Regions from separate parts of the Cupriavidus sp. FW305-26 genome, predicted to be linked through region 3. Evidence: predicted binding sites of a transcription regulator. Region 3 holds the regulator's gene; each other region holds the start of a gene.
The links. Region 3 encodes sigma-54, which starts transcription at its own class of promoters, with help from an activator protein. Its sites were predicted from a motif close to TGGCANGNAANCTGCTTT; they were not measured.
Positions count from the first base shown of each region.

Region 1: a site for sigma-54 is predicted at 2,446-2,463, ahead of AC3WQZ_RS14135 (isopenicillin N synthase family dioxygenase). Genes of this name have one in related genera too.
Region 2: a site for sigma-54 is predicted at 3,044-3,061, ahead of urtA (urea ABC transporter substrate-binding protein). Genes of this name have one in related genera too.
Region 4: a site for sigma-54 is predicted at 3,672-3,689, ahead of AC3WQZ_RS12035 (ammonium transporter). Genes of this name have one in related genera too.

Region 1 covers NZ_JBYTAH010000021.1:54,278-59,305, reverse strand. The annotation lists gene AC3WQZ_RS14145 (phospholipase D family protein) at 1-919, opposite strand, end outside; gene AC3WQZ_RS14140 (ABC transporter substrate-binding protein) at 1,094-2,134, opposite strand; gene AC3WQZ_RS14135 (isopenicillin N synthase family dioxygenase) at 2,678-3,676, shown strand; gene AC3WQZ_RS14130 (superoxide dismutase family protein) at 3,780-4,352, opposite strand; gene AC3WQZ_RS14125 (LysR family transcriptional regulator) at 4,505-5,028, opposite strand, start outside.
Region 2 covers NZ_JBYTAH010000028.1:30,659-35,686, forward strand. The annotation lists gene urtB (urea ABC transporter permease subunit UrtB) at 1-1,582, opposite strand, end outside; gene urtA (urea ABC transporter substrate-binding protein) at 1,734-2,990, opposite strand; gene cyoD (cytochrome o ubiquinol oxidase subunit IV) at 3,346-3,714, opposite strand; gene cyoC (cytochrome o ubiquinol oxidase subunit III) at 3,714-4,358, opposite strand; gene cyoB (cytochrome o ubiquinol oxidase subunit I) at 4,364-5,028, opposite strand, start outside.
Region 3 covers NZ_JBYTAH010000032.1:48,233-53,260, reverse strand. The annotation lists gene ptsN (PTS IIA-like nitrogen regulatory protein PtsN) at 1-196, opposite strand, end outside; gene hpf (ribosome hibernation-promoting factor, HPF/YfiA family) at 653-1,003, opposite strand; gene AC3WQZ_RS18315 (RNA polymerase factor sigma-54) at 1,052-2,533, opposite strand; gene lptB (LPS export ABC transporter ATP-binding protein) at 2,668-3,468, opposite strand; gene lptA (lipopolysaccharide transport periplasmic protein LptA) at 3,537-4,187, opposite strand; gene lptC (LPS export ABC transporter periplasmic protein LptC) at 4,255-4,884, opposite strand; gene AC3WQZ_RS18295 (KpsF/GutQ family sugar-phosphate isomerase) at 4,928-5,028, opposite strand, start outside.
Region 4 covers NZ_JBYTAH010000016.1:78,587-83,614, reverse strand. The annotation lists gene AC3WQZ_RS12060 (class I adenylate-forming enzyme family protein) at 1-818, shown strand, start outside; gene AC3WQZ_RS12055 (acid phosphatase) at 866-1,708, shown strand; gene AC3WQZ_RS12050 (CreA family protein) at 1,741-2,223, opposite strand; gene AC3WQZ_RS12045 (acyl-CoA thioesterase) at 2,234-2,719, opposite strand; gene AC3WQZ_RS12040 (HU family DNA-binding protein) at 2,930-3,211, opposite strand; gene AC3WQZ_RS12035 (ammonium transporter) at 3,721-4,923, shown strand.

The sequences.
Region 1 (5,028 bases), on a different contig from region 3:
CCGGGTTGTCGCTGACCATGCGCGTTCTTGCCCACTGGAACCGCAGCGTGCCGTCCAGCATCCGCTGCACGTCAGGCAGGTCGCGCACCGCGGCCAGGTAGGCGGCGGCAGCGGGGTTCTGCTCGACTGCGCGGGCATTGCTGACCAGCGCCTGCAGCCGTTCGACGCTGACCGGCGGCACCAGCCGGTCCACCGGGTAGGCCGACGCACTGGACCAGTAGCGGTCGAAATCGTGCGCCACGTCGCCGGCCGCGGGCCCGATGGCGATCACGTCGAGGTCGGCAAACAGCACGCCATCGGTGGCGCCGAAGTATTCGTCGCCGACATTGCGCCCGCCGATGATGGTGGCGACGCCGTCGGCGGTGAAGGACTTGTTGTGCATGCGCCGGTTCAGGCGCCGGAAATCAGTCAGGAAATTGAGCGCCTTGGGGTGGCGGATCACGAACGGGTTGAATATCCGCACCTCGACCTGCGGATGCGCGTCCATGGCCGCCAGCCATTCGTCCATGCCGGCGATGCCGTTGTCGTCAAGCAGCAGGCGCACGCGCACGCCGCGGTCGGCGGCTTCATGCAACGTTTCCAGCAGCAGGGTGCCGGTCAGGTCGTCGCGCCAGATGTAGTACTGGACGTCTAGCGTGCGCTGCGCGGTGCGCGCCAGATGCACGCGCGCGGCAAAGGCAGCGTAGGCATTCTCGAGCGGATGGATGCCGCTCAGGCCCGGATGGCGCGCCACTTCGCCGGCCACCGCCTGGCCCAGCGGAGTGGCCTGGGATTCGGCGGGCGTCAGCGCAAAGGATTCGGTGCGGGGATCCAGCGGCGGCAAGGCGCAGCCGCCGAGCAGGGCGGCACAGCACAGCAGCAGCGAATTGGCACGCAGGCGGCGGTGGGGGGCGAACGCGGCGTCTGTCGGCGATGGCATGGCGGGTCCTGTCGGGCCCCTCGCGGGGTCCGATCGTTACGGCAATGCCGCCATGTTGCCATGCCGCGCGGGCCGCGGGCTTAATTACGCACCGGGAGCGGGAAGTGGTGGCGCGCCACGGGGCTCCGGCGCATCGCTCAGGCCAGGGACGATATAGAGACGGGCGTGCTCTCCTTACGCCTTGAGGCGGCGGTCCGATGGCGCTGGCAGGAACTGGTCAGTCCAGATGTCCGCCACCGTCAGCGGCGCCTTGATGCCGAAGGCGCCGACGGTTTCATCCAGCGTTGCCTGCAGCCGTGCCGGCGTGGCCGCGCCCCAGCCGTCGCGCCGGGTGTCGGGCGTCTTCATGGTGCCGTCGACGATCAGGCGCAGGCGCTCAGTCTCCAGCGCCTGGTCGGCCAGCGGCTCGCGCGCCTTGACCGCGGCACCGCCCGCGGCGGGATTGGCAATGGCGTCGAGCCAGCCGCGGGTAGAGGCCTTGACGAAGGCCTTCATCACCTCCGGATCGGATGTCATGCTCTTGCGGTTGGCCACCAGCCCGTTGCCGTAGGACTTCATGCCGTAGTCCGAGAAGCGGAACACGGTGATCCTCTCTGGCCCCATGCCGCGCGCCTTCAGGTTCACCAGGCCGGTGAAGAAGAAGTAGGCGGCGGCATCGAAGTCGCCCTTGACGAAGCGCGTGTCGCCGATATCGGGCGTGACGCTCTCCCACTTCACGCCGCCGGGGTCGAAACCCTGTGCCCTGGCGAAGACCGGGAACAGCTTGCGCGAGGCATTGAACGGCTGGCCCAGGATGGACTTGCCGGCCAGGTCCGCTGGCCTGACGATGCCGCTGCCCTTGCGCACCAGGATCGCGTTCGGATTCAGGTCATACTGGATGGCCACCGCCTTGAGCGCGGCGGACGGATTGGTGGTGTTGAATTCGATCATCGCCGCGAGGTCGGCCGAGGCGCAGTCATAGGCGCCGCCCGCGACCAGGCTGATGGCCGAGGCCGAGCCGTTGCCGGTATCGATGGTGACGTCCAGCCCGGCGTCCTTGTAGTAGCCGCGCTGGTGCGCCAGCAGGAACCCCGCGCCCGAGGCTTCCACCTTCCAGCCGAGATTGAACTTGAACTTCTGCAGCGAGCCCGCCGCGCGGACATGGGGCACCGCGAACGGGGCGGCGGCAAGCAGGGCGGTGGCGCCAGTGGCGCGCAGGAAGGAACGGCGACGCATGTCTTTCTCCGGAACGAATGTCACTGGACGATGCGTGCGCGGGCCGGTGGCGCGGGTGCGGAAGGAGAGCGTGGCCTCCCAGGACGCCGGCACCACGCCGCGCCGGCATGCGGCCAGGGCATGCGCGGGGACCGTGCACATCATCGGGAGCAATTTCCGGGCGGCGTGCCGCTGAACGCTTCTACTCCGCTGCGGTTTCAGCAGGATCCGTGCCGGGCGCTGCGCGGCGCCATGCACCAAGCCGTTGCCCGGCATGCGCCATCACGGCGCAAGCCCCGGCGCAATCGCTGCGATCCCGGTGCAAAAACCCCTGGCCCGGAACCTGCATAACCTCGGGCAAGAGTAGAAGCGTTCACCATCCGCGCGGCGCGTCGCAGACGCACGCCGGATGGCCGGGAATTGCTCTTGAAGTCCGTGCCTCTCGCCATCGCGCAGGCTGGCACAGGCGACCTCAGGAGCGCGTTGTCCCGGCGTGCGTTGCCATGGTGGTCTGCCTGTGCCGGCGAGGGGCCAATCCCTGACCCGCTTTGCACAAGGAACACCATGAGCCAACCAGACACCGCCTACGCCCTGGCCGAACTCCACCGCGAATCGCGCATGGGCGCGTTCGGTTCGGAAACCCGCCAGCGCGAGATCCGCCGCATCGACCTGTCCGACTACGCGCGGCGCAAGGCGCAGATCGCCGACGAACTGTGGCAGGCATCGGTCGACGTCGGCTTCTTCCAGATCGCCAACCACGGCATCGACCTGGCCAGCGTGCGCGAAGCCTTTGCCATGACCGAGCGCTTCTTCGCGCTGCCTGACGCCGTCAAGGCGCAATACCCGCTGCAGAAGGCCAACAACGCCGGCTGGGAAAGCCGCGCGCAGGTGCGCCCCTCGACCGGCACCCCGGACCAGAAGGAGTCCTACCAGATCACGCGCCCGCACATGGCCGGGCTGTGGCCCGGCGATGACGAACTGGAAGGCTTTCGCGCCACCATGCTTGCCTTCGAGGCGCAATGCTGGGAGGTGGGCATGAAGGTGCTGTCATGCTTCGCCGGCAAGCTCGGCTTTGCCAGCGACTTCTTCACGCAGGCGCACGATCCGCGGGCGCCGGACTACCAGAGCACGCTGCGGCTGCTGCACTACTACGCGATCCCGCCCGAACTGCGCGACAAGCTGGAGCTCTGGCGCGCCGGCGCGCATACGGATTTCGATTGCCTGACGCTGCTGTTCCAGCGCCCCGGCCAGGGCGGGCTGCAGGTCTGCCCCGGCAAGGAGATGGAGGCGCAGGCATGGACCCCGATCGAGCCGGACGAGGAAGTCATCACCTGCAATATTGGCGACATGCTGATGCGCTGGAGCGACGACCGGCTGCCGTCGAACTTCCACCGCGTGCGCAATCCCGCGCCGGATGAATACATGGGCCCGCGCTACAGCATGGCGTTCTTCTGCCAGGCCAACCGAGGTGCGATGATCGAAGGGCCGGGTGGCAAGTATCCGCCGATCAGCGCGGGGGACTACCTGCGGCAGCGGGTGAATGCGAATTTCAAGGGGTATTGAGGCGCGGAAGAATTTCCATGCCGACGGTCTGCTCCCCCTCTCCCGCTTGCGGGAGAGGGAGTCCACCCGCAGTCGCTGGACGCGCCGGTAGTGAGCCTACGACTTACGAAGCCGCGACAACCCCGCAAGCAATCCGCCCGCCCGCATTACCGGTCGGCTGCGTCTTGTAGTCGTCCGGATCCTTGTGTACCACCACCGCGCGGCCGATCACCCCGTTGGCGCCCGTGCCAACGGTCAGGTCCGGCAGCAGCATGCTGACGCGAACGTTGCCGCTGGCGTCCGCGGTGACGTTGTTCATGTCGCCGGCATGGTGGTCAGGCATGGTCATCTGGCCGTGGGGCTTGCCGGTCGGGTTGAAGTGGCCGCCCGCGCTCATCGCGTCAGGCGCGGAGCAGTCGCCCTTCTCATGGACGTGGAAGCCGTGCACGGAGTTGGGCGGCAGGCCGGTGATCGCCGCAGTCATCATCACGCCGCCGGGCTGCTGCTGGAAGGTCACGGTGCCGCCGGTATTGCTGCCGCTCTTGGGCTGGAGTGTGGCCGCCGCCCTGGCGCTGCTGCTGGCGCTGGTGCCGGACGCGCTGGCCGCAGACGAGGAGCTCATGCCGGAGCCGGCGCAGCCGGCCAGTGCAATGGTCGCGGCGATGCAGGCCGCCAGGGGGGTAAGCACTTGTTTCATCGGACTCCTCTTCTTGTCATGATTTCGGAAGAAACAGTATAGGCTGGCCGGCGCCAGGCCGATTTCCGGTTTTGTCCTACATGCCGCACTAGACTGAGTGCACTAGTGTCCTGTTCCGTAGATACGGAACAGGACACTAGCCAATCACGCCATCAGGCTGCGGCTGCCAGCCGCTGCTGTGCCGCACCAAAGTGCGGGTGGCGCGAGAACAGGTCCGCTGCCCAGTTGACGAACACCCGCACCTTGGCCGACAGGTGCCGGTTCTGCGGATACATCGCCGAGATCGGCAGTTCTTCGGTCTGCCAGTCGGTCATGACCTCCACCAGCCGGCCGCTGGCCACATAGGGCTCGGCCATGGCGCGCGAGACCCGTGCCACGCCGTGGCCTTCCAGGGCGCAGCCCATGTAGACATCGGCATCGTTGGTGGAAATGGCCGACGGCAGCAGCACCTCGCTGCGCTCCATGCCGCGCGCCATGGGCCACGGCATCTCACGGCCGGTGCGGTTGGACAGGAAATTGACCGCCTTGTGCTGGGCCAGTTCGGCCAGGTCGTGCGGGGTGCCGAAGCGGTTCAGGTAGATCGGCGAGGCGTAGAACGCCAGTTGTACATGGCCGATGCGGCGGGCCACCATGGATTCCTCGACCGGCGTGCCCACGCGCAGCACCACGTCCACGC
Region 2 (5,028 bases), on a different contig from region 3:
GCACGATCAGCACCAGGACAAAGATCTTGGCCAGCACCGCGCCGTAGAAGGGCTCGATGAACTTGTTGATGATGCCCAGCCCGAAGGCGCCGACGATGGTGCCGGCCAGCTGCCCGACGCCGCCCAGCACCACCACCATGAACGAATCGATGATGTAGGCCTGGCCCAGGTCGGGGCCGACATTGCCGATCTGCGACAGCGCGCAGCCGCCCAGCCCGGCAATGCCGGCGCCGAAGGCAAAGGCGTAGCTGTCGACCTTCCAGGTGCGCACGCCGACGCAGGCCGCCATGGTGCGGTTCTGCGTGGTGGCGCGCACGAACAGCCCCAGCCGCGTGCGGTTCAGCACCGCCCACGCCACCGCCACCACCGCCAGCGCGAACAGGATGATGACGATGCGGTTGTACGGGATCACCAGGCCCGGCATCCATTCGATGCCGCCGCTCATCCACGCCGGGTTGGCCACTTCCACGTTCTGCGCGCCGAACAGCGTGCGCACCGCCTGCATCAGCAGCAGGCTCACGCCGAAGGTGGCCAGCAGCGTTTCCAGCGGGCGGCCGTACAGGTGGCGCAGCACCAGCCGCTCGAGCACGAAGCCCACCAGCGCGGCGGCCAGGAACGAGGCCGGCAGCGCCGCCGGCAGGTACCAGTCGAACGCACCCGGCGCGTAGGCGCGGAACAGCGACTGCACCACGTAGGTGGCATAGGCGCCGATCATCAGGAATTCACCGTGCGCCATGTTGATGACGCCGATCAGGCCATAGGTGATGGCCAGCCCGAGCGCGGCCAGCAGCAGCACGCTGCCCAGGCTCAGGCCGGCGAACAGGTTGCCGATCAGCTCGGCGCGGCGCTGGTCGCTGCGCAGCGTGTCCAGCGCCTGCTGCGCGGCCAGGCGCACGTCGGCATCGGGCTCGCGGTAGTTGCCGGCGCTGTCGCGCTCCACCAGCGGCGCCAGCTTCTGGCGGCTCTGCGGGTTGCTGTCGCTGCCGAGGATGCGGATGGCTTCAAGCCTCGCGTCATGCGCTGCGGGATCGGCCGGCTCGGCCAGCACCAGGTTGGCCCAGATCACGTCCAGGCTGGTGCGCAGTCCGGCATCGGCCTCGTTCTTGCGGGCGGCTTCGACCGCGGCGCGCGAGGCGCTCTCGGGCTGGTCGCGCAGCGTGGCGATGGCCTGCGCGCGCACCGCGATATCGGGCGACTGCAGCAGCAGGCTGCTGGCGGCGCTGTCGACCAGCGCGCGCAGGCTGTTGTTCAGGGTCAGGGATTCGAGCTCGTCGGCTTTCACCGCGACCGGCTTGCCCGTGACAGCATCGACGGTCTTGTCGCCATCCTGGCGCACCATGCCGACCGACGGCGCATATTGCAGCGCGTCGTCCTGCAAGGCCTTCAGGATCGGGCCGGCCTGTTCCGGCGGGGCCTTGGCCAGCGCGGTCAGCGCCGCGGTCTTGGCATCGAAATCGTCTTCGGCCAGCGGCTTCAGGTCGGCCTGCGTCAGCGCCGCGGCCCACGGCGCAGCCGCCAGCAGCAGCGCCGCCAGCAGGGCGCGCAGCCATGGCAGGATGGAAACGGATAAGGGATTGCGCATAGGTGCTGGCGAGTTGCGGAATAAGTGTTTGGGGAGAAGGCAGGTGTCCATGACGAAGCGAGTGCCATCTGGCTGGCAAGCGCCAGCCCTCTCCCCCAGCCCCTCTCCCGCAAGCGGGAGAGGGGAGCCAACCGGCAGCGGGTGGCCCGGCTTACATCACCTTGTCCGGCTTGCCTTCGTTACCCGCGATGAACGGGCTCCACGGCTGCGCGCGCACCGCCTTCGGCGTCTTCCACACCACCGAGAACTGGCCGTCGCCCTTCACTTCGCCGATCATCACCGGCTTGTACAAATGGTGGTTCTCGCCCATGGTCAGCGTGAAGCCGTCCGGTGCCTTGAAGGTCTGGCCGTACATGGCGGCGCGCACCTTGTTGGTATCGGTGGTGCCAGCCTTCTTCACGGCCTGCGCCCACATATGGATGCCCACGTAGGTGGCTTCCATCGGGTCGTTGGTCACACGCTTGTCGCCGCCGGGCAGGTTGTTGGCCTTGACCCATGCCGCCCACTGCTTGCGAAAGGCGTCGTTCTCGGGGTTCTTGACCGACATGAAGTAGTTCCATGCGGCCAGGTGGCCCACCAGTGGCTTGGTATCGATGCCGCGCAGTTCCTCCTCACCCACCGAGAACGCCACCACCGGCACGTCCTTGGCCTTCAGCCCGGCGTTGCCAAGTTCCTTGTAGAACGGCACGTTGGAGTCGCCGTTGATGGTGGAGATCACCGCGGTCTTGCCGCCCTGCGAGAACTTCTTGATATTGGCGACGATGGTCTGGTAGTCGCTGTGGCCAAACGGGGTGTAGACCTCTTCGATGTCCTTGTCGGCCACGCCCTTGCTCTTCAGGAACGCGCGCAGGATCTTGTTGGTGGTGCGCGGGTAGACGTAGTCCGTGCCCAGCAGGAAGAAGCGCTTGGCGCCGCCGCCTTCCTTGCTCATCAGGTATTCCACCGCCGGAATGGCCTGCTGGTTGGGCGCTGCACCGGTGTAGAAGACGTTCTTCGACATCTCTTCGCCTTCATACTGCACCGGGTAGAACAGCAGCGAGTTCAGCTCTTCGTAGACCGGCAGCACGGATTTGCGCGACACCGAGGTCCAGCAGCCGAAGGTCACCGCGACCTTGTCCTTGGTGATCAGCTGGCGCGCCTTTTCCGCGAACAGCGGCCAGTTCGAGGCGGGATCCACCACCACCGGCTCCAGCTTGCGCCCCAGCACGCCGCCGCTCTTGTTGATCTCGTCGATGGTCATCAGCGCCACGTCCTTCAGCGACGTCTCCGAAATGGCCATGGTGCCGGACAGCGAGTGCAGGATACCGACCTTGATCGGTTCCTTGGACTGCGCCATGGCCAGCGGGCTGGTACCGATCATTGCCGCGGCGGCTATCGCCGACAGCTTCAGCATGTCACGTCGTTGCATTTGCAGCTCCCGTTTATGGTGTTAGTCAGGGACTACGCTCCCCGGGTGATGCTTCTGCAACTAGCGTGCCATGGAGGCAGGCCGCCTGATACCCACCGCACCCCCGGCAGATGGCGTGCTGGCGCGGCGCGCAGGCGCTGCCGCCGCCCGCGATCGCGCATCCGCACCAGAGCAGTGCGGGCGGCGCACGCACCACTCCCGTGCATCTGCGCAATTCCGTGCGGGCGGCATGCGCAAGGCACCAGGCGATGCGCGTCCCCGCACCAAGGCCGGGCACCACGCCCCAAGGCAGGCGACGGGCAAAAAAAACGGGGCCCCTTGCAGGGCCCCGCTCTCGATGCCAGGACGTTGGTCCTTACATCACCATCATGTTGGCATTCAGGTTGTGCATGATCCACAGCGAACCCGCCACCACGATCACCAGGATCAGCGCCGTGAACAGCAGCGCGATCACGTTGCTGCGCTGCTCGGACGACGTGTCCAGGTGCAGGAAGTACTTCAGGTGGACCAGGATCTGGACCGCGGCCATGCCGAGGATGATCCAGAGGATGGTGCCCTTGTCCATGCTGCCGTCCATCACGAGCTTGAACGGGATCACGGTCAGGATCACGGCCAGGATGAAGCCGATTGCGTACGACTTGAAGCTGGCGTGGGTGTCATGACCCGCGTGCGAGTCGTGCGAGTCGTGGGCGCCGTGCGCCGCCGGTGCGTTGTGTTGTGCCATCACAGATGTCCCATCAGGTAGACCACGGTAAACACGCCGATCCAGACCACGTCCAGGAAGTGCCAGAACAGCGACAGGCACATCAGGCGCTTGCTCAGGGTCGGGGTGGTGCCCTTCTTCGACAGTTGCCACATCAGCACGATCATCCACAGCATGCCGCTGGCGACGTGCAGGCCGTGGGTGCCGACCAGCGTGAAGAACGACGACAGGAAAGCGCTGCGGCCCGGGCCGGCGCCTTCGGCGATCAGGTGATGGAATTCGTTGATTTCCATCGCCATGAACGCCGCGCCCAGCAGGAACGTGACGCCGAGCCACACCTGCACGCGGCTCAGGCTGCGGTTCTGCAGCGAGATCATCGCCATGCCGTACGTGATCGAGGAGAACAGCAGGATGAAGGTCTCCACCAGCACGTAGTTGAGCTCGAACAGCTCCTTCGCCGACGGGCCGCCTGCCAGTTCGCCGCGCAGCACGGCGAAGGCCGCGAACAGTCCGGCGAAGATGATGCAGTCGCTCATCAGATAGATCCAGAAGCCATACACCGTATTGGCACTGGTATCGTGGTGCGCATGGTCATGGCCATGCGCGTCGGCTTTGGCCGGTGCGCCGGCCTGCGCGGGGATGCGGTCTAGGACTTGAGTCGACATGGTTCTCAGGCTTGCGAAGCAATGCGCTGCAGATGGCGCGTTTCGATCTGCTCGACCTCGGTGGCCGGCACGTAGTAGTCGATATGGTCGTCGTTGCTGCGGTGGATAAACGCCCACACCATGCCCACCAGGCCAACGATGGCCATCCACCAGATATGCCAGGTCAGGGCAAAGCCGAACACCAGGCTGAAGGCGCCGATGATGAAGCCCGCGCCCGTGTTCTTGGGCATGTGGATCTTCTCGTAGCCTTCGGTCGGCAGCGTCTCGCCACGGGCCTTCATGTCGGAGAACGCGTCCAGGTCACGCACCACCGGGGTGTGCGCGAAGTTGTAGAACGGCGGCGGCGACGAGGTGGCCCACTCCAGGGTACGGCCGCCCCACGGGTCGCCGGTCACGTCGGCCAGCTTCTTGCGGTCGCGGATCGACACCACGATCTGCAGCACCTGGAAGAAGATGCCCAGCGCCACGAACACCACGCCCACGACGGCCAGGTACAGCCACGGCGTCCAGGCCGGGTTGTCGGTGTGGTTCAGGCGGCGGGTCATGCCCATCAGGCCCAGCACGTACAGCGGCATGAAGGCGAAGTAGAAGCCGACCAGCCAGCACCAGAAGGCGCACTTGCCCAGGCGCTCGTTCAGCGTGAAGCCGAACGCCTTCGGCCACCAGTAGG
Region 3 (5,028 bases):
GGATTGCCACGCCGGCGCCCAGGCCGGTGGATCCAAGCGACTCGCGCGCGAACAGGTTGTCCGTCACGATGGCGCGCGCCACACCATGGTTGTTCTCGAAGAGGAGCCCGGCCTGCTCGAACACACGCTTCTTGCTGGTGACGCTGACGTCGAGGGTGATGTTGCCGGGTGGCAGCAATTTGGCCAAACGATTCATGGGCGATGCGCAGGATTTCAGTTAGCGGGCGGACCGTTCCGCCGGGCAGTGGGCTGGCTCCGGCCTGCCGTTGGCCTGGCCGGAGGCGTCCGGCCCATTATAGAGCAGCGACTACTCCCGCATTGTGCAGCGCAACGGGGCAAGCCGGTGCAGAAAGATACATGGTGATGCAATGGTGCCTCCGCGGCGGGGAGCCGGTGCACCGGTGCGGGGCACGGCCAGGATTCCCTCTCTTTGTATGGCGCAGCATACACCTTGGCGCAGCGCTTGCGAACACCCTTGCTCATTCGGGTGAAAAGCATCGGCTCCGGCGCCACAGCCGGGGCGCGCCGCCAGTGCGGGCGCGGCATGCCGGCGGCAACCGGGAACGCGAGGGCGCAAAAAAGCCGCGCTTCTTGGCGCGGCTTGCCTGTTCAATCCTGATTCAGCAGCCCGCTGCGGGGCTGCCGGGCACGGTCATTGCTGCATTTGCGCTGCGGCCATCTGGTACTTGACCGCTTCGCGGTCGTGGCCTTGCACGCGATCCTTGTAGCGGATCACCTGACGGTCCAGCTTGTCGACGAGTGCGTCGATCGCTGCATACAGGTCTTCGTGATGCGCTTCGACAAAGATGTCCTTGCCCTTGAGATGTAGATTGATTTCCGCGTACTGACGCCGGTCCTTTTCCTTATGGTTGTCGACAGAGAGCAGCACACTAACGCCAATGACTTGATCGAAATGCCTGACGATTCGCTCCAGCTTCGTTTCCACGTACTCACGCAGAGGGGGCGTGATGTCCAGGTGGTGTCCACTGATCTTGAAGTTCATAGCGCTTCTCCTTCTGAAAGAGCCTCACCAGGCAGGCGGTGGGCTCGGCTACAAAGACTTGCGGAGATTGACTGCGGGGATCTTCAGGGCTTCGCGATACTTGGCAACGGTGCGGCGTGCGACAACGAAGCCTTGTTCGCCCAGCAGTTCGGCAATGCGACTGTCGGAAAGGGGATTCCTCGGGTCTTCGGCTCCTATCAGTTGCTTGATCAAGGCGCGGATGGCCGTTGACGAAGCCGCGCCACCGGTTTCGGTGGACACGTGGCTGCCGAAGAAGTACTTCAGTTCGAAAGTACCCATCGGCGTTGCCATATATTTATTGGTCGTCACCCGGGAGATGGTTGACTCGTGTAAACCCAGTGTATCGGCAATCTCCCGCAAAACCAAGGGGCGCATGGCGATTTCGCCGTGGCTGAAAAAGTTCTTTTGACGCTCGACAATGGCCTGCGAGACACGCAGGATTGTGTCGAACCTCTGCTGGATGTTCTTGATCAGCCAGCGCGCCTCCTGCAGCTTCTGCTGCAGCCCGGCGGTGCCGGACTCACCCTTTGCGCCACGCAGGATTTGCGCATACATGTCATTGATGCGCAGCCTCGGCATCACATCCGGATTGAGCTGCGCGATCCAGCCGCCGCCACCCTTGCGCACGAACACGTCCGGCACCACGAAGTCCGCCTCCGGGCGGCTGTATGCATGGCCGGGGTAGGGCGCCAGCGAACGGATCAGTTCGTGTGCGGACTTCAGCGCCGCTTCATCCACCTGCAGCGCCTTCTTCAGCCGCGTGTAGTCGCGTACTGCGAGCAACTCCAGGTGGTTGGTCACGATGTTCAGGGCCAGTTCGCGCTGCGGGTGCGTCAGGCGCCGCAACTGCAGGGCCAGGCACTCGGCGGCGTTGCGCGCGCCCACGCCGGGCGGGTCGAAGCTCTGCAGCAGCGTGAGGATGGCGTGGACCTCCTCGATCTCGAACTCGAGTTCTTCCGGCAACTCCGTGCAGATCTCCTCAAGCGATGCGCTCAGGTAGCCATCGTCGTCGAGCGATTCGATCAGGAAGATGGCCAGGCCCTTGTCGCGCGCCGAGATCTTCAGCGGCGTGAGCTGTTCCATCAGGTACTCGCGCAGCGTGGGCTCGGCTTCGCGCAGCTGCATCGGCGTTTTTTCGTCCTCGTCGCCCTGGGGGCGGCGGGCAAAGTCGTCCAGGCTCCAGTCGCCGCTGCCATAGTCGTCGCCGTTGCCGCTGTCGCCATAGCTGTCGTCGTCAGCCGCGCCGTCGGCGCGGGCCTCGCCATTGCCCTGCGGCTCTGCCGGCGCGGGCGCCGGTGCGCTCTGCAGGTTGACCGAGCCATCGGCCGCCACGCGCAGCGGGCTTTCGATCCAGTCGTTCTCGCGTTCGAGCAGAGGGTTTTCCGTCAGTGCCTGTTCGACCTCTTGCTGCAGTTCCAGCGTGGAAAGCTGCAGCAGCCGGATCGACTGCTGCAGTTGCGGGGTCAGGGCCAGATGCTGGGAAAGGCGGAGCTGTAGCGACGGTTTCATGCGACCTATTCTATGCGCATCTTTCCGTTGTTGGAACGGAAATTGCTATCGCTTATGCGGTCTGATCGCTGCTGGCTGTGGCAGGCCCACGTGCGCCCGCGAATAGGCCTGCCGCTCCATGGCAGGCCGCTGCATCACATGCGGAAGTTCTCACCCAGGTAGACGCGCCGCACTGCGTCATTGGCGATGATTTCCTCGGGCTGGCCCGCGGCCAGCACCGTGCCTTCGCTGATGATGTAGGCGTGGTCGCAGATGCCGAGCGTCTCGCGCACGTTGTGGTCGGTGATCAGCACGCCGATATTGCGTGCCTTGAGGAAGCTGACGATGCGCTGGATCTCGCCCACGGCGATCGGGTCCACGCCGGCGAAGGGTTCGTCCAGCAGGATGAAGCGCGGCGACGACGCCAGCGCGCGCGCGATTTCCACGCGGCGGCGCTCGCCGCCCGACAGCGACAGCGCCGGGTTGTTGCGCAGGTGCGCGATCTGCAGGTCGTCGAGCAGCGAATCCAGGCGGCGCTCGATCTCGGCCTTGGGCAGTGGCTTGCCGTTGCTCACCTGCAGCTCCAGCACCGCGCGGATGTTCTCTTCGACGTTGAGCTTGCGGAATACCGAGGCTTCCTGCGGCAGGTACGACAGCCCCATGCGCGCGCGCTCGTGGATCGGCAGGCCGCTGATGTGGTCGCCGTCGAGCACGATATCGCCTTCGTCCAGCGCCACCAGGCCCACGATCATGTAGAAGGAGGTGGTCTTGCCCGCGCCGTTGGGCCCGAGCAGGCCGACCACCTCGCCGCTCTTCACGTCGAGCGAGACGTCCTTGACCACCGTGCGCGAGCCATAGCGTTTCTTCAGGTGGCGCACGACCAGCGTGCTGCCGCCGGCAAGGACGGTGGAGGCTTCGACGGAAGGCTTGTCGGCGATGGTTGCGGTATCGGTCATTGGCACAGTCTGGCGTTCAGGCGTTTCTGGCGCCGGCCGCATGCGATGCACGCAGCCGGCGCCAGGCGTCAGGGTTTGTTGGCAGGCGCGGGCGCCGGCTTCAGGTCCAGCGGCGAGCCGCCGCTGCCCGTGGCGCCGGCCTTCTGGTCCTGGCGCGGCGACAGCACCGCGCGCACGCGGCCGGACGGATTGGCGGCCGCGGCGTCGCCGCTACCGCCGCCGGCAGCCGTGTAGAACTCCTTGCGGCTGTCGTAGGTCAGCACCGCGCCGCGGATCTCGTCGACCTGCTTGGCGCCCTGCAGGCGCGCCATGCGGGCATTGCCGATCAGCTTGGAGTACTCCTGCTTGCCGTCGTACTCGATGCGGTCGCCCCAGCCGTCGATGTATTCGTCGACGCCTTCGCGCTTCTGCCGGATGTAGGCCTGCTTGCCCGGCTTGGCGGTGGCCACCGCGAACTGGTAGCCCTCGGGATCGGTGCGCAGTTCGGCGGCGTCGGACTTCAGGATCATGGTGCCCTTGGTCAGCACCACATTGCCGGTCAGCGTATAGATCTGCTTGACGTCGTCATAGCTGGCGTTGTCCGCCTCCAGCACCATCGGCTTGTCGCGGTCCGCGCGCTCGGCCAGGGCGGGCTGGGCCAGCAGGCCGAAGGCCATGGCCAGGGCGAGCAGGGCCGGGGCGGTGCGTCGACGGGACGATGTCGTCAGGGAAGCAGTCATGTTGGCAGGGTTGCTTGAGGGCGTCTGGGTACGTTGGTGCGGGTTGGTGCGGCCCCCGGGCCGGGGCTCAGGACCCCGGCGCGCGGCCAGGGGTCGGCCCGGTGATGATGGTGCCGCGTACATTGCCGAGCAATTGTACTTCGCGCGTGACGTTGTTGAAGATCAGGCCGTTGGCGGTCATCACCGACGGGCCGCGCGTCAGCTTGACCGGCTTGTCGGTCTTGACGATGTCGTCATTGACCAGCAGCTGGAAATAACTGGATGCGGCGGTCAGCTGCGGGTCCTTGGACACGTCCACGCCCTGCTGGCGCATGACGAAGCCGTTGCCGTACAGGTCGATCACCGAACCCTCGGCGTTCATGCGGCCCATATCGGCGCGGGCGGTGACCGGCGGGCGGTCCGGCTCATACGCGCGCATGGCGGGCCGGGTCACCTCGTAGGTCTGGTCATCCTCGAAATGGACCATGCGCTCGCCGGTAAAGCGGATTTTGGTGCTGCCGTCCGGCGCCAGCTCAGTGGCCGAGAAGCGGTCCATGAAGTAGTCGGGCTCATGCTTCTTGGCGCTTTGCGCGGCCGGGTCTTCCTTGGGGGAGTTGATCTGGACCAGCCAGAACGTGCTGCCCGCCACGAAGGCCATCAGCAGCAGCGGCAGCAGCCGCATGACGATGCCGCTGAGGGAGGCGAGGAGTGCCTGCATGGTGTCCTTGGCGTTGTGCCGGTTGTGCCGGGCCCGCGCCCGCTCAGATGACCTTGGCGCGGGTCAGGTCGTGGATATGCAGCGCGCCGGTCAGGCGGCCGTCGTCATCCACCACCAGCAGCTGGTTGATGCGGTTGGCCTCCA
Region 4 (5,028 bases), on a different contig from region 3:
GCGGCATGGAGCTGATCGAGCGCGAGCGCTGCACCGCGGCCGGCGGCGTGCCCACCATCGCGTGGCAGATCCTGGAGCATCCGGAGCGCGGCCGCTTCGACCTGTCCTCGCTGGAGAACGTCAACTACGGCGGCGCGCCGGCATCGCCCGAACTGGTGCGGCGCATCGGCGAGGTATTCCCGCTGGCCGCTCCCGGCATCGGCTGGGGCATGACGGAAACGTCGTCCACCTTCACCAGCCACAGCGCCGAGGAATACGTGATGCGCCCGGACAGCAGCGGCCCGGCGCTGCCGATCGGCGAGATGAAGGTGGTGGACGGGCACGGCCGCGCCTTGCCGCCCGGCGCAACCGGCGAGCTGATGGCGCGCGGTGCCAATGTCGTGCGCGGCTACTGGAACAAGCCCGAGGCCACGGCGCAGACCTTTGCCGACGGCTGGCTGCGCACCGGCGACATTGCGCGGCTGGATGAGGAAGGCTACGTCTATATCGTCGACCGGATGAAGGACATGCTGATCCGCGGCGGCGAGAACATCTACTGCATCGAGGTGGAAAGCACCCTGTACGAGCATCCCGCGGTGATGGATGCCGCGGTGGTCGGACTCGCGCACAAGACGCTGGGCGAAGAACCGGCCGCGGTGATCAGCCTGAAGCCCGGCATGCAGGCAAGCGAGGCCGAGCTGCAGGATTTCGTGCGCACCCGGCTGGCGGCATTCAAGGTGCCGGTGCGTATCCTGATTTACCAGGAGATGCTGCCGCGCAATGCCAATGGCAAGATCCTGAAGTCGAACCTGCGCAAGCTGTTCGACGCTGCCACCTGAGCTGCGGCAGGAGCGCCGACTCGACAAGAACAACAAGGAACGACAAATTGACGGAACAAGCAAAGCGTGACCACTCCCCGTCCGCCCCGGTGCGGGCAACTATCGCGGTGGCACTCGCCGCCCTGGTGGCTGGCTGCGCCGCCGGCGGCACCAACCTGTCCGCGGTGCCGGAACTGCGCCCGGGCGTGCCTGCCGGCTACCTGGCTACCGACGCGCGCCCGGACAGCCTGAAGCTGCTGCCCGCGCCGCCGGCGCAGGGCTCGGCAGCGCTGGCGCTGGATGAGGATGCCGCGCGGCAGGCCGGGACGCTGCGCGGTTCACCGCGCTGGCAAGTGGCTGGCGAGGATGCCGTGTTGACGTTCCCGCAGGCCGCCAGCGCATTCTCCTGCGCGCTGGGCGTGCCGGTCAGCGAGAAAGAAACGCCGTACCTGAACATCCTGCTGCGCCGCAGCCTGGTCGATGCCGGCCTGTCCACCTACAAGGCCAAGGACCACTACAAGCGCACACGCCCCTTCGTTGCCAACAAGACCCAGATGTGCACGCCGGCCGAGACCGCCAAGCTGGAAAAGGACGGTTCGTACCCGTCCGGCCACAGCGCCATCGGCTGGGCCTGGGCGCTGATTCTGGCTGAGGTCGAGCCGGAACGCGCCAATGACATCCTGGCGCGCGGGCGCGCGTTCGGCCAGAGCCGCGTGGTCTGCAACGTGCACTGGCAAAGCGATGTCAACGAGGGCCGCATGATGGCCGCGGCAACGGTGGCGCGGCTGCATGCCGACCCCACCTTCCGCGCCGACCTGGACCGCGCCCGCCGCGAAGTGGCGGCGGCACGCGCCAGCGGCGCGCGCCCGTCGCGCGACTGCCAGGCGGAGAGCGCGGCGCTGGCGCCCTGATCCACCAGGTGCCGGGGCCGGCTGCTGCAGGGTTACTTCACCGGGATAACCGTGCCGGCCGGCACCGGCACGGCGGTGACGCTGTTCTGCGGGCTGCCGCTGACAATGCGGTCGGAGTACGTCAGGTACACCAGCGTATTGCGCTTGCGGTCGACCGCGCGCACGACATGCAGGGCCTTGAACAGGATCGACATGCGTTCGGAGAAGACGTTGTCCTGTTGCCGGATCGGCCCCTTGAAGGCGATCGTGGCCACCTGCCGGCAGGCGATCGATGCCTCCGGCGGGTCTTCGGCCATGCCCAGCTGGCCCTTGATGCCGCCCGTGCGGGCGCGCGACACATAGCAGGTCACGCCGTCCACCTGGGGGTCGTCATAGGCTTCGATCACGACCTTGTCGGAGCCGGTCATGCGGAAATTGGTACTGACGCTGCCGATCTCCTCGGCGTGGGCGCCCGAGGCGGCCGTCAGACAGACGACGGCCAGGACCGTGCGGATGCGATTGCAGTAGCGCTTCATGGCGGGGTATTCAGGTCACCGACGACTTGATGTCGTCGTGGCGCTTTTCCATTTCCTGGCGCAGCGCGCGGCGCTGCTGGGCGGCGGCAAAGCGCTGGCGCTCCACCTCGTCGCGCGGCTCCAGCGGCGGCACCTCGGCCGGCGTGCCGTTGTCGTCCACGGCCACCATGGTGAAGTAGCAGCTGTTGGTATGGCGCACCAGCTTGCTGCGGATATTTTCCGTCACCACCTTGATGCCGATTTCCATCGAGCTGCGGCCGGTGAAGTTGACCGAGGCCAGGAAGGTCACCAGCTCGCCCACGTGGATCGGCTGGCGAAACACCACCTGGTCGACCGACAGCGTTACCACGTAGCGGCCGGCGTAGCGGCTGGCGCACGCATAGGCAACCATGTCCAGGTACTTGAGGATGGTGCCGCCGTGGACGTTGCCGGAGAAGTTGGCCATGTCCGGCGTCATCAGCACGGTCATGGAAAGCTGGTGGGACAGATCGTTCATGATGCGGGTACGGATTGCGGGGGCGGGATTTCTGGGGCGAACCTGCGACGGCGGCATTGCCTGACTGCACGCCGGAACGCTGGCGCCGGCAGTTTAACCCGGATCGTGCCCGCCGTTGCCGGCTGCAGCCCGGTACCGGCAGGCGTGGCCGTGCCAGGCAACAAAAAAGCGGCCTGCAAGGCCGCTTTTCACGCTGTGGACGCAAACTGCTTACTTCTTCTTGTTCACCGCGTCCTTGAAACCCTGCCCGGCAGAGAACTTGACCGTCTTGGCGGCCGGGATCTTGATGGTTTCACCGGTGCGCGGATTGCGGCCGGTGCGGGCGGCGCGTTTGCCGGCGCTGAAGCTGCCAAAGCCCACCAGCGTCACCGAATCGCCCTTTGCCACTGCCTTCTTGATACTGTCCAGCGCTGCGTTGAGCGCGCGCTCGGCGGCGGCATTGCTCAGTTCTGCTTCCGCGGCGATGGCCGATACCAGTTCACCTTTATTCATGGCTGATTTCCCTTGTTGGTCGTCGTCACCGATGTGCGTGCCTCGCGGCAAAGCCATCGATCGGCGCAGTCTAATCTGCCCGTCGCGCGTAGAGCAATCCCCAGTGGCACCAATGCGACAAAAAAACCCGCAAATCCTTGATTGAGGCCGGTTAGCGGGCAATTTTCCACGCCTTTCCCGCTTGCCAGAAGCCGGCTTTGCCGGGCCGTCCCGCAGCGCGGCAACGCCAGACCGGCCCGCGCGTGGGGCAAACCAGCAGCATAGGATAGATTCCCACAAATGGGGCGCCGCACCATAACGGTTCAGCCCGCGCCGCCGTTTCGCGCCATTTTGGCGCATCTGCACTATCACGGCGATGCCAGCGGCAACGCTACCAGCAGCGCCCGCCCCTGCCTGCGCGCGGCATTCCGGTGCGGTTTTACCCGACAAGGTGCACATGGCACCAGGATGCGGCCGTTGCTGGAATGCTTTTTGCGTACTCACGCTCCCATTTTGAGCATGAGGTCACTATGGACGACTGGAAGACCGGCACCGACGCCCTGTTTATCCTGCTAGGCGCCATCATGGTGCTGGCCATGCACGCCGGCTTCGCCTTCCTGGAACTGGGCACGGTGCGCAAGAAGAACCAGGTCAACGCACTGGTAAAGATCCTGGTGGATTTTGCAGTTTCGACCATCGCCTATTTCTTTATCGGCTACACCATTGCCTACGGCGTGCAATTCATGTCCGGGGCCGAAACGCTGGCGCAGAAAAACGGTTACGAACTGGTCAAGTTCTTTTTCCTGGCGACATTTGCCGCGGCCATTCCTGCGATTATCTCGGGCGGTATTGCCGAGCGTTCACGCTTCAACCCGCAACTGGTCGCCACCTTCGTGCTGGTAGGTTTTGTCTATCCGTTCTTCGAAGGCATCGCCTGGAACCAGCGCTATGGTGTGCAGGACTGGATTACGCGCGTGGCCGGCGCGCCATTCCATGACTTCGCCGGCTCGGTGGTGGTGCATGCGCTGGGCGGCTGGATCGCGCTGCCCGCGGTGCTGCTGCTGGGCGCACGGCGCGGGCGCTACCAGAAGGACGGCCGCATCAGCGCCCATCCGCCCTCAAACATCCCGTTCCTGGCGCTAGGCGCCTGGGTGCTGGCGGTGGGCTGGTTCGGCTTCAACGTCATGAGCGCGCAGACGGTCGACAAGGTCAGCGGCCTGGTGGCAATCAACTCGCTGATGGCAATGGCCGGCGGCACGCTGGCGGCCTGGGCGGCCGGACGCAACGACCCGGGCTTTGCCTACAACGGGCCGCTGGCCGGACTGGTGGCGGTGTGCGCTGGCTCGGACCTGATGCACCCGCTCGGCGCGCTGATCACCGGCGCGGTGGCCGGCGCGCTCTTTGTCTATATGTTCACGCTGGCGCAGAACAAATGGCATATCGATGACGTGCTCGGCGTGTGGCCTCTGCACGGGCTGTGCGGCGCCTGGGGCGGCATTGCCGCGGGCATCTTCGGAGCCAGGACGCTGGGCGGGTTGGGCGGTGTGTCGCTGGGCGCGCAGGCGATCGGCACCGTGCTTGGCATCGTGGTGGCGCTGGCCGGGGGCACCGTGGTATATGGCGCGCTGAAGAAGCTGGTGGGCATCCGGCTCGATGCCGAAGGCGAATTCAACGGAGCGGACCTGACCTTGCACCGGATTTCGGCAACGCCGGAACGGGAAACCAACTGGTAATGGCGTGCGGGCCGTCCTGATTTAAATTGACAAGCTGCGCAAGGCAGCTTGTCTTAACAATAATTTGCTTGCACTTCCGGTACGGCGTCTCAATAATTGCCGTGC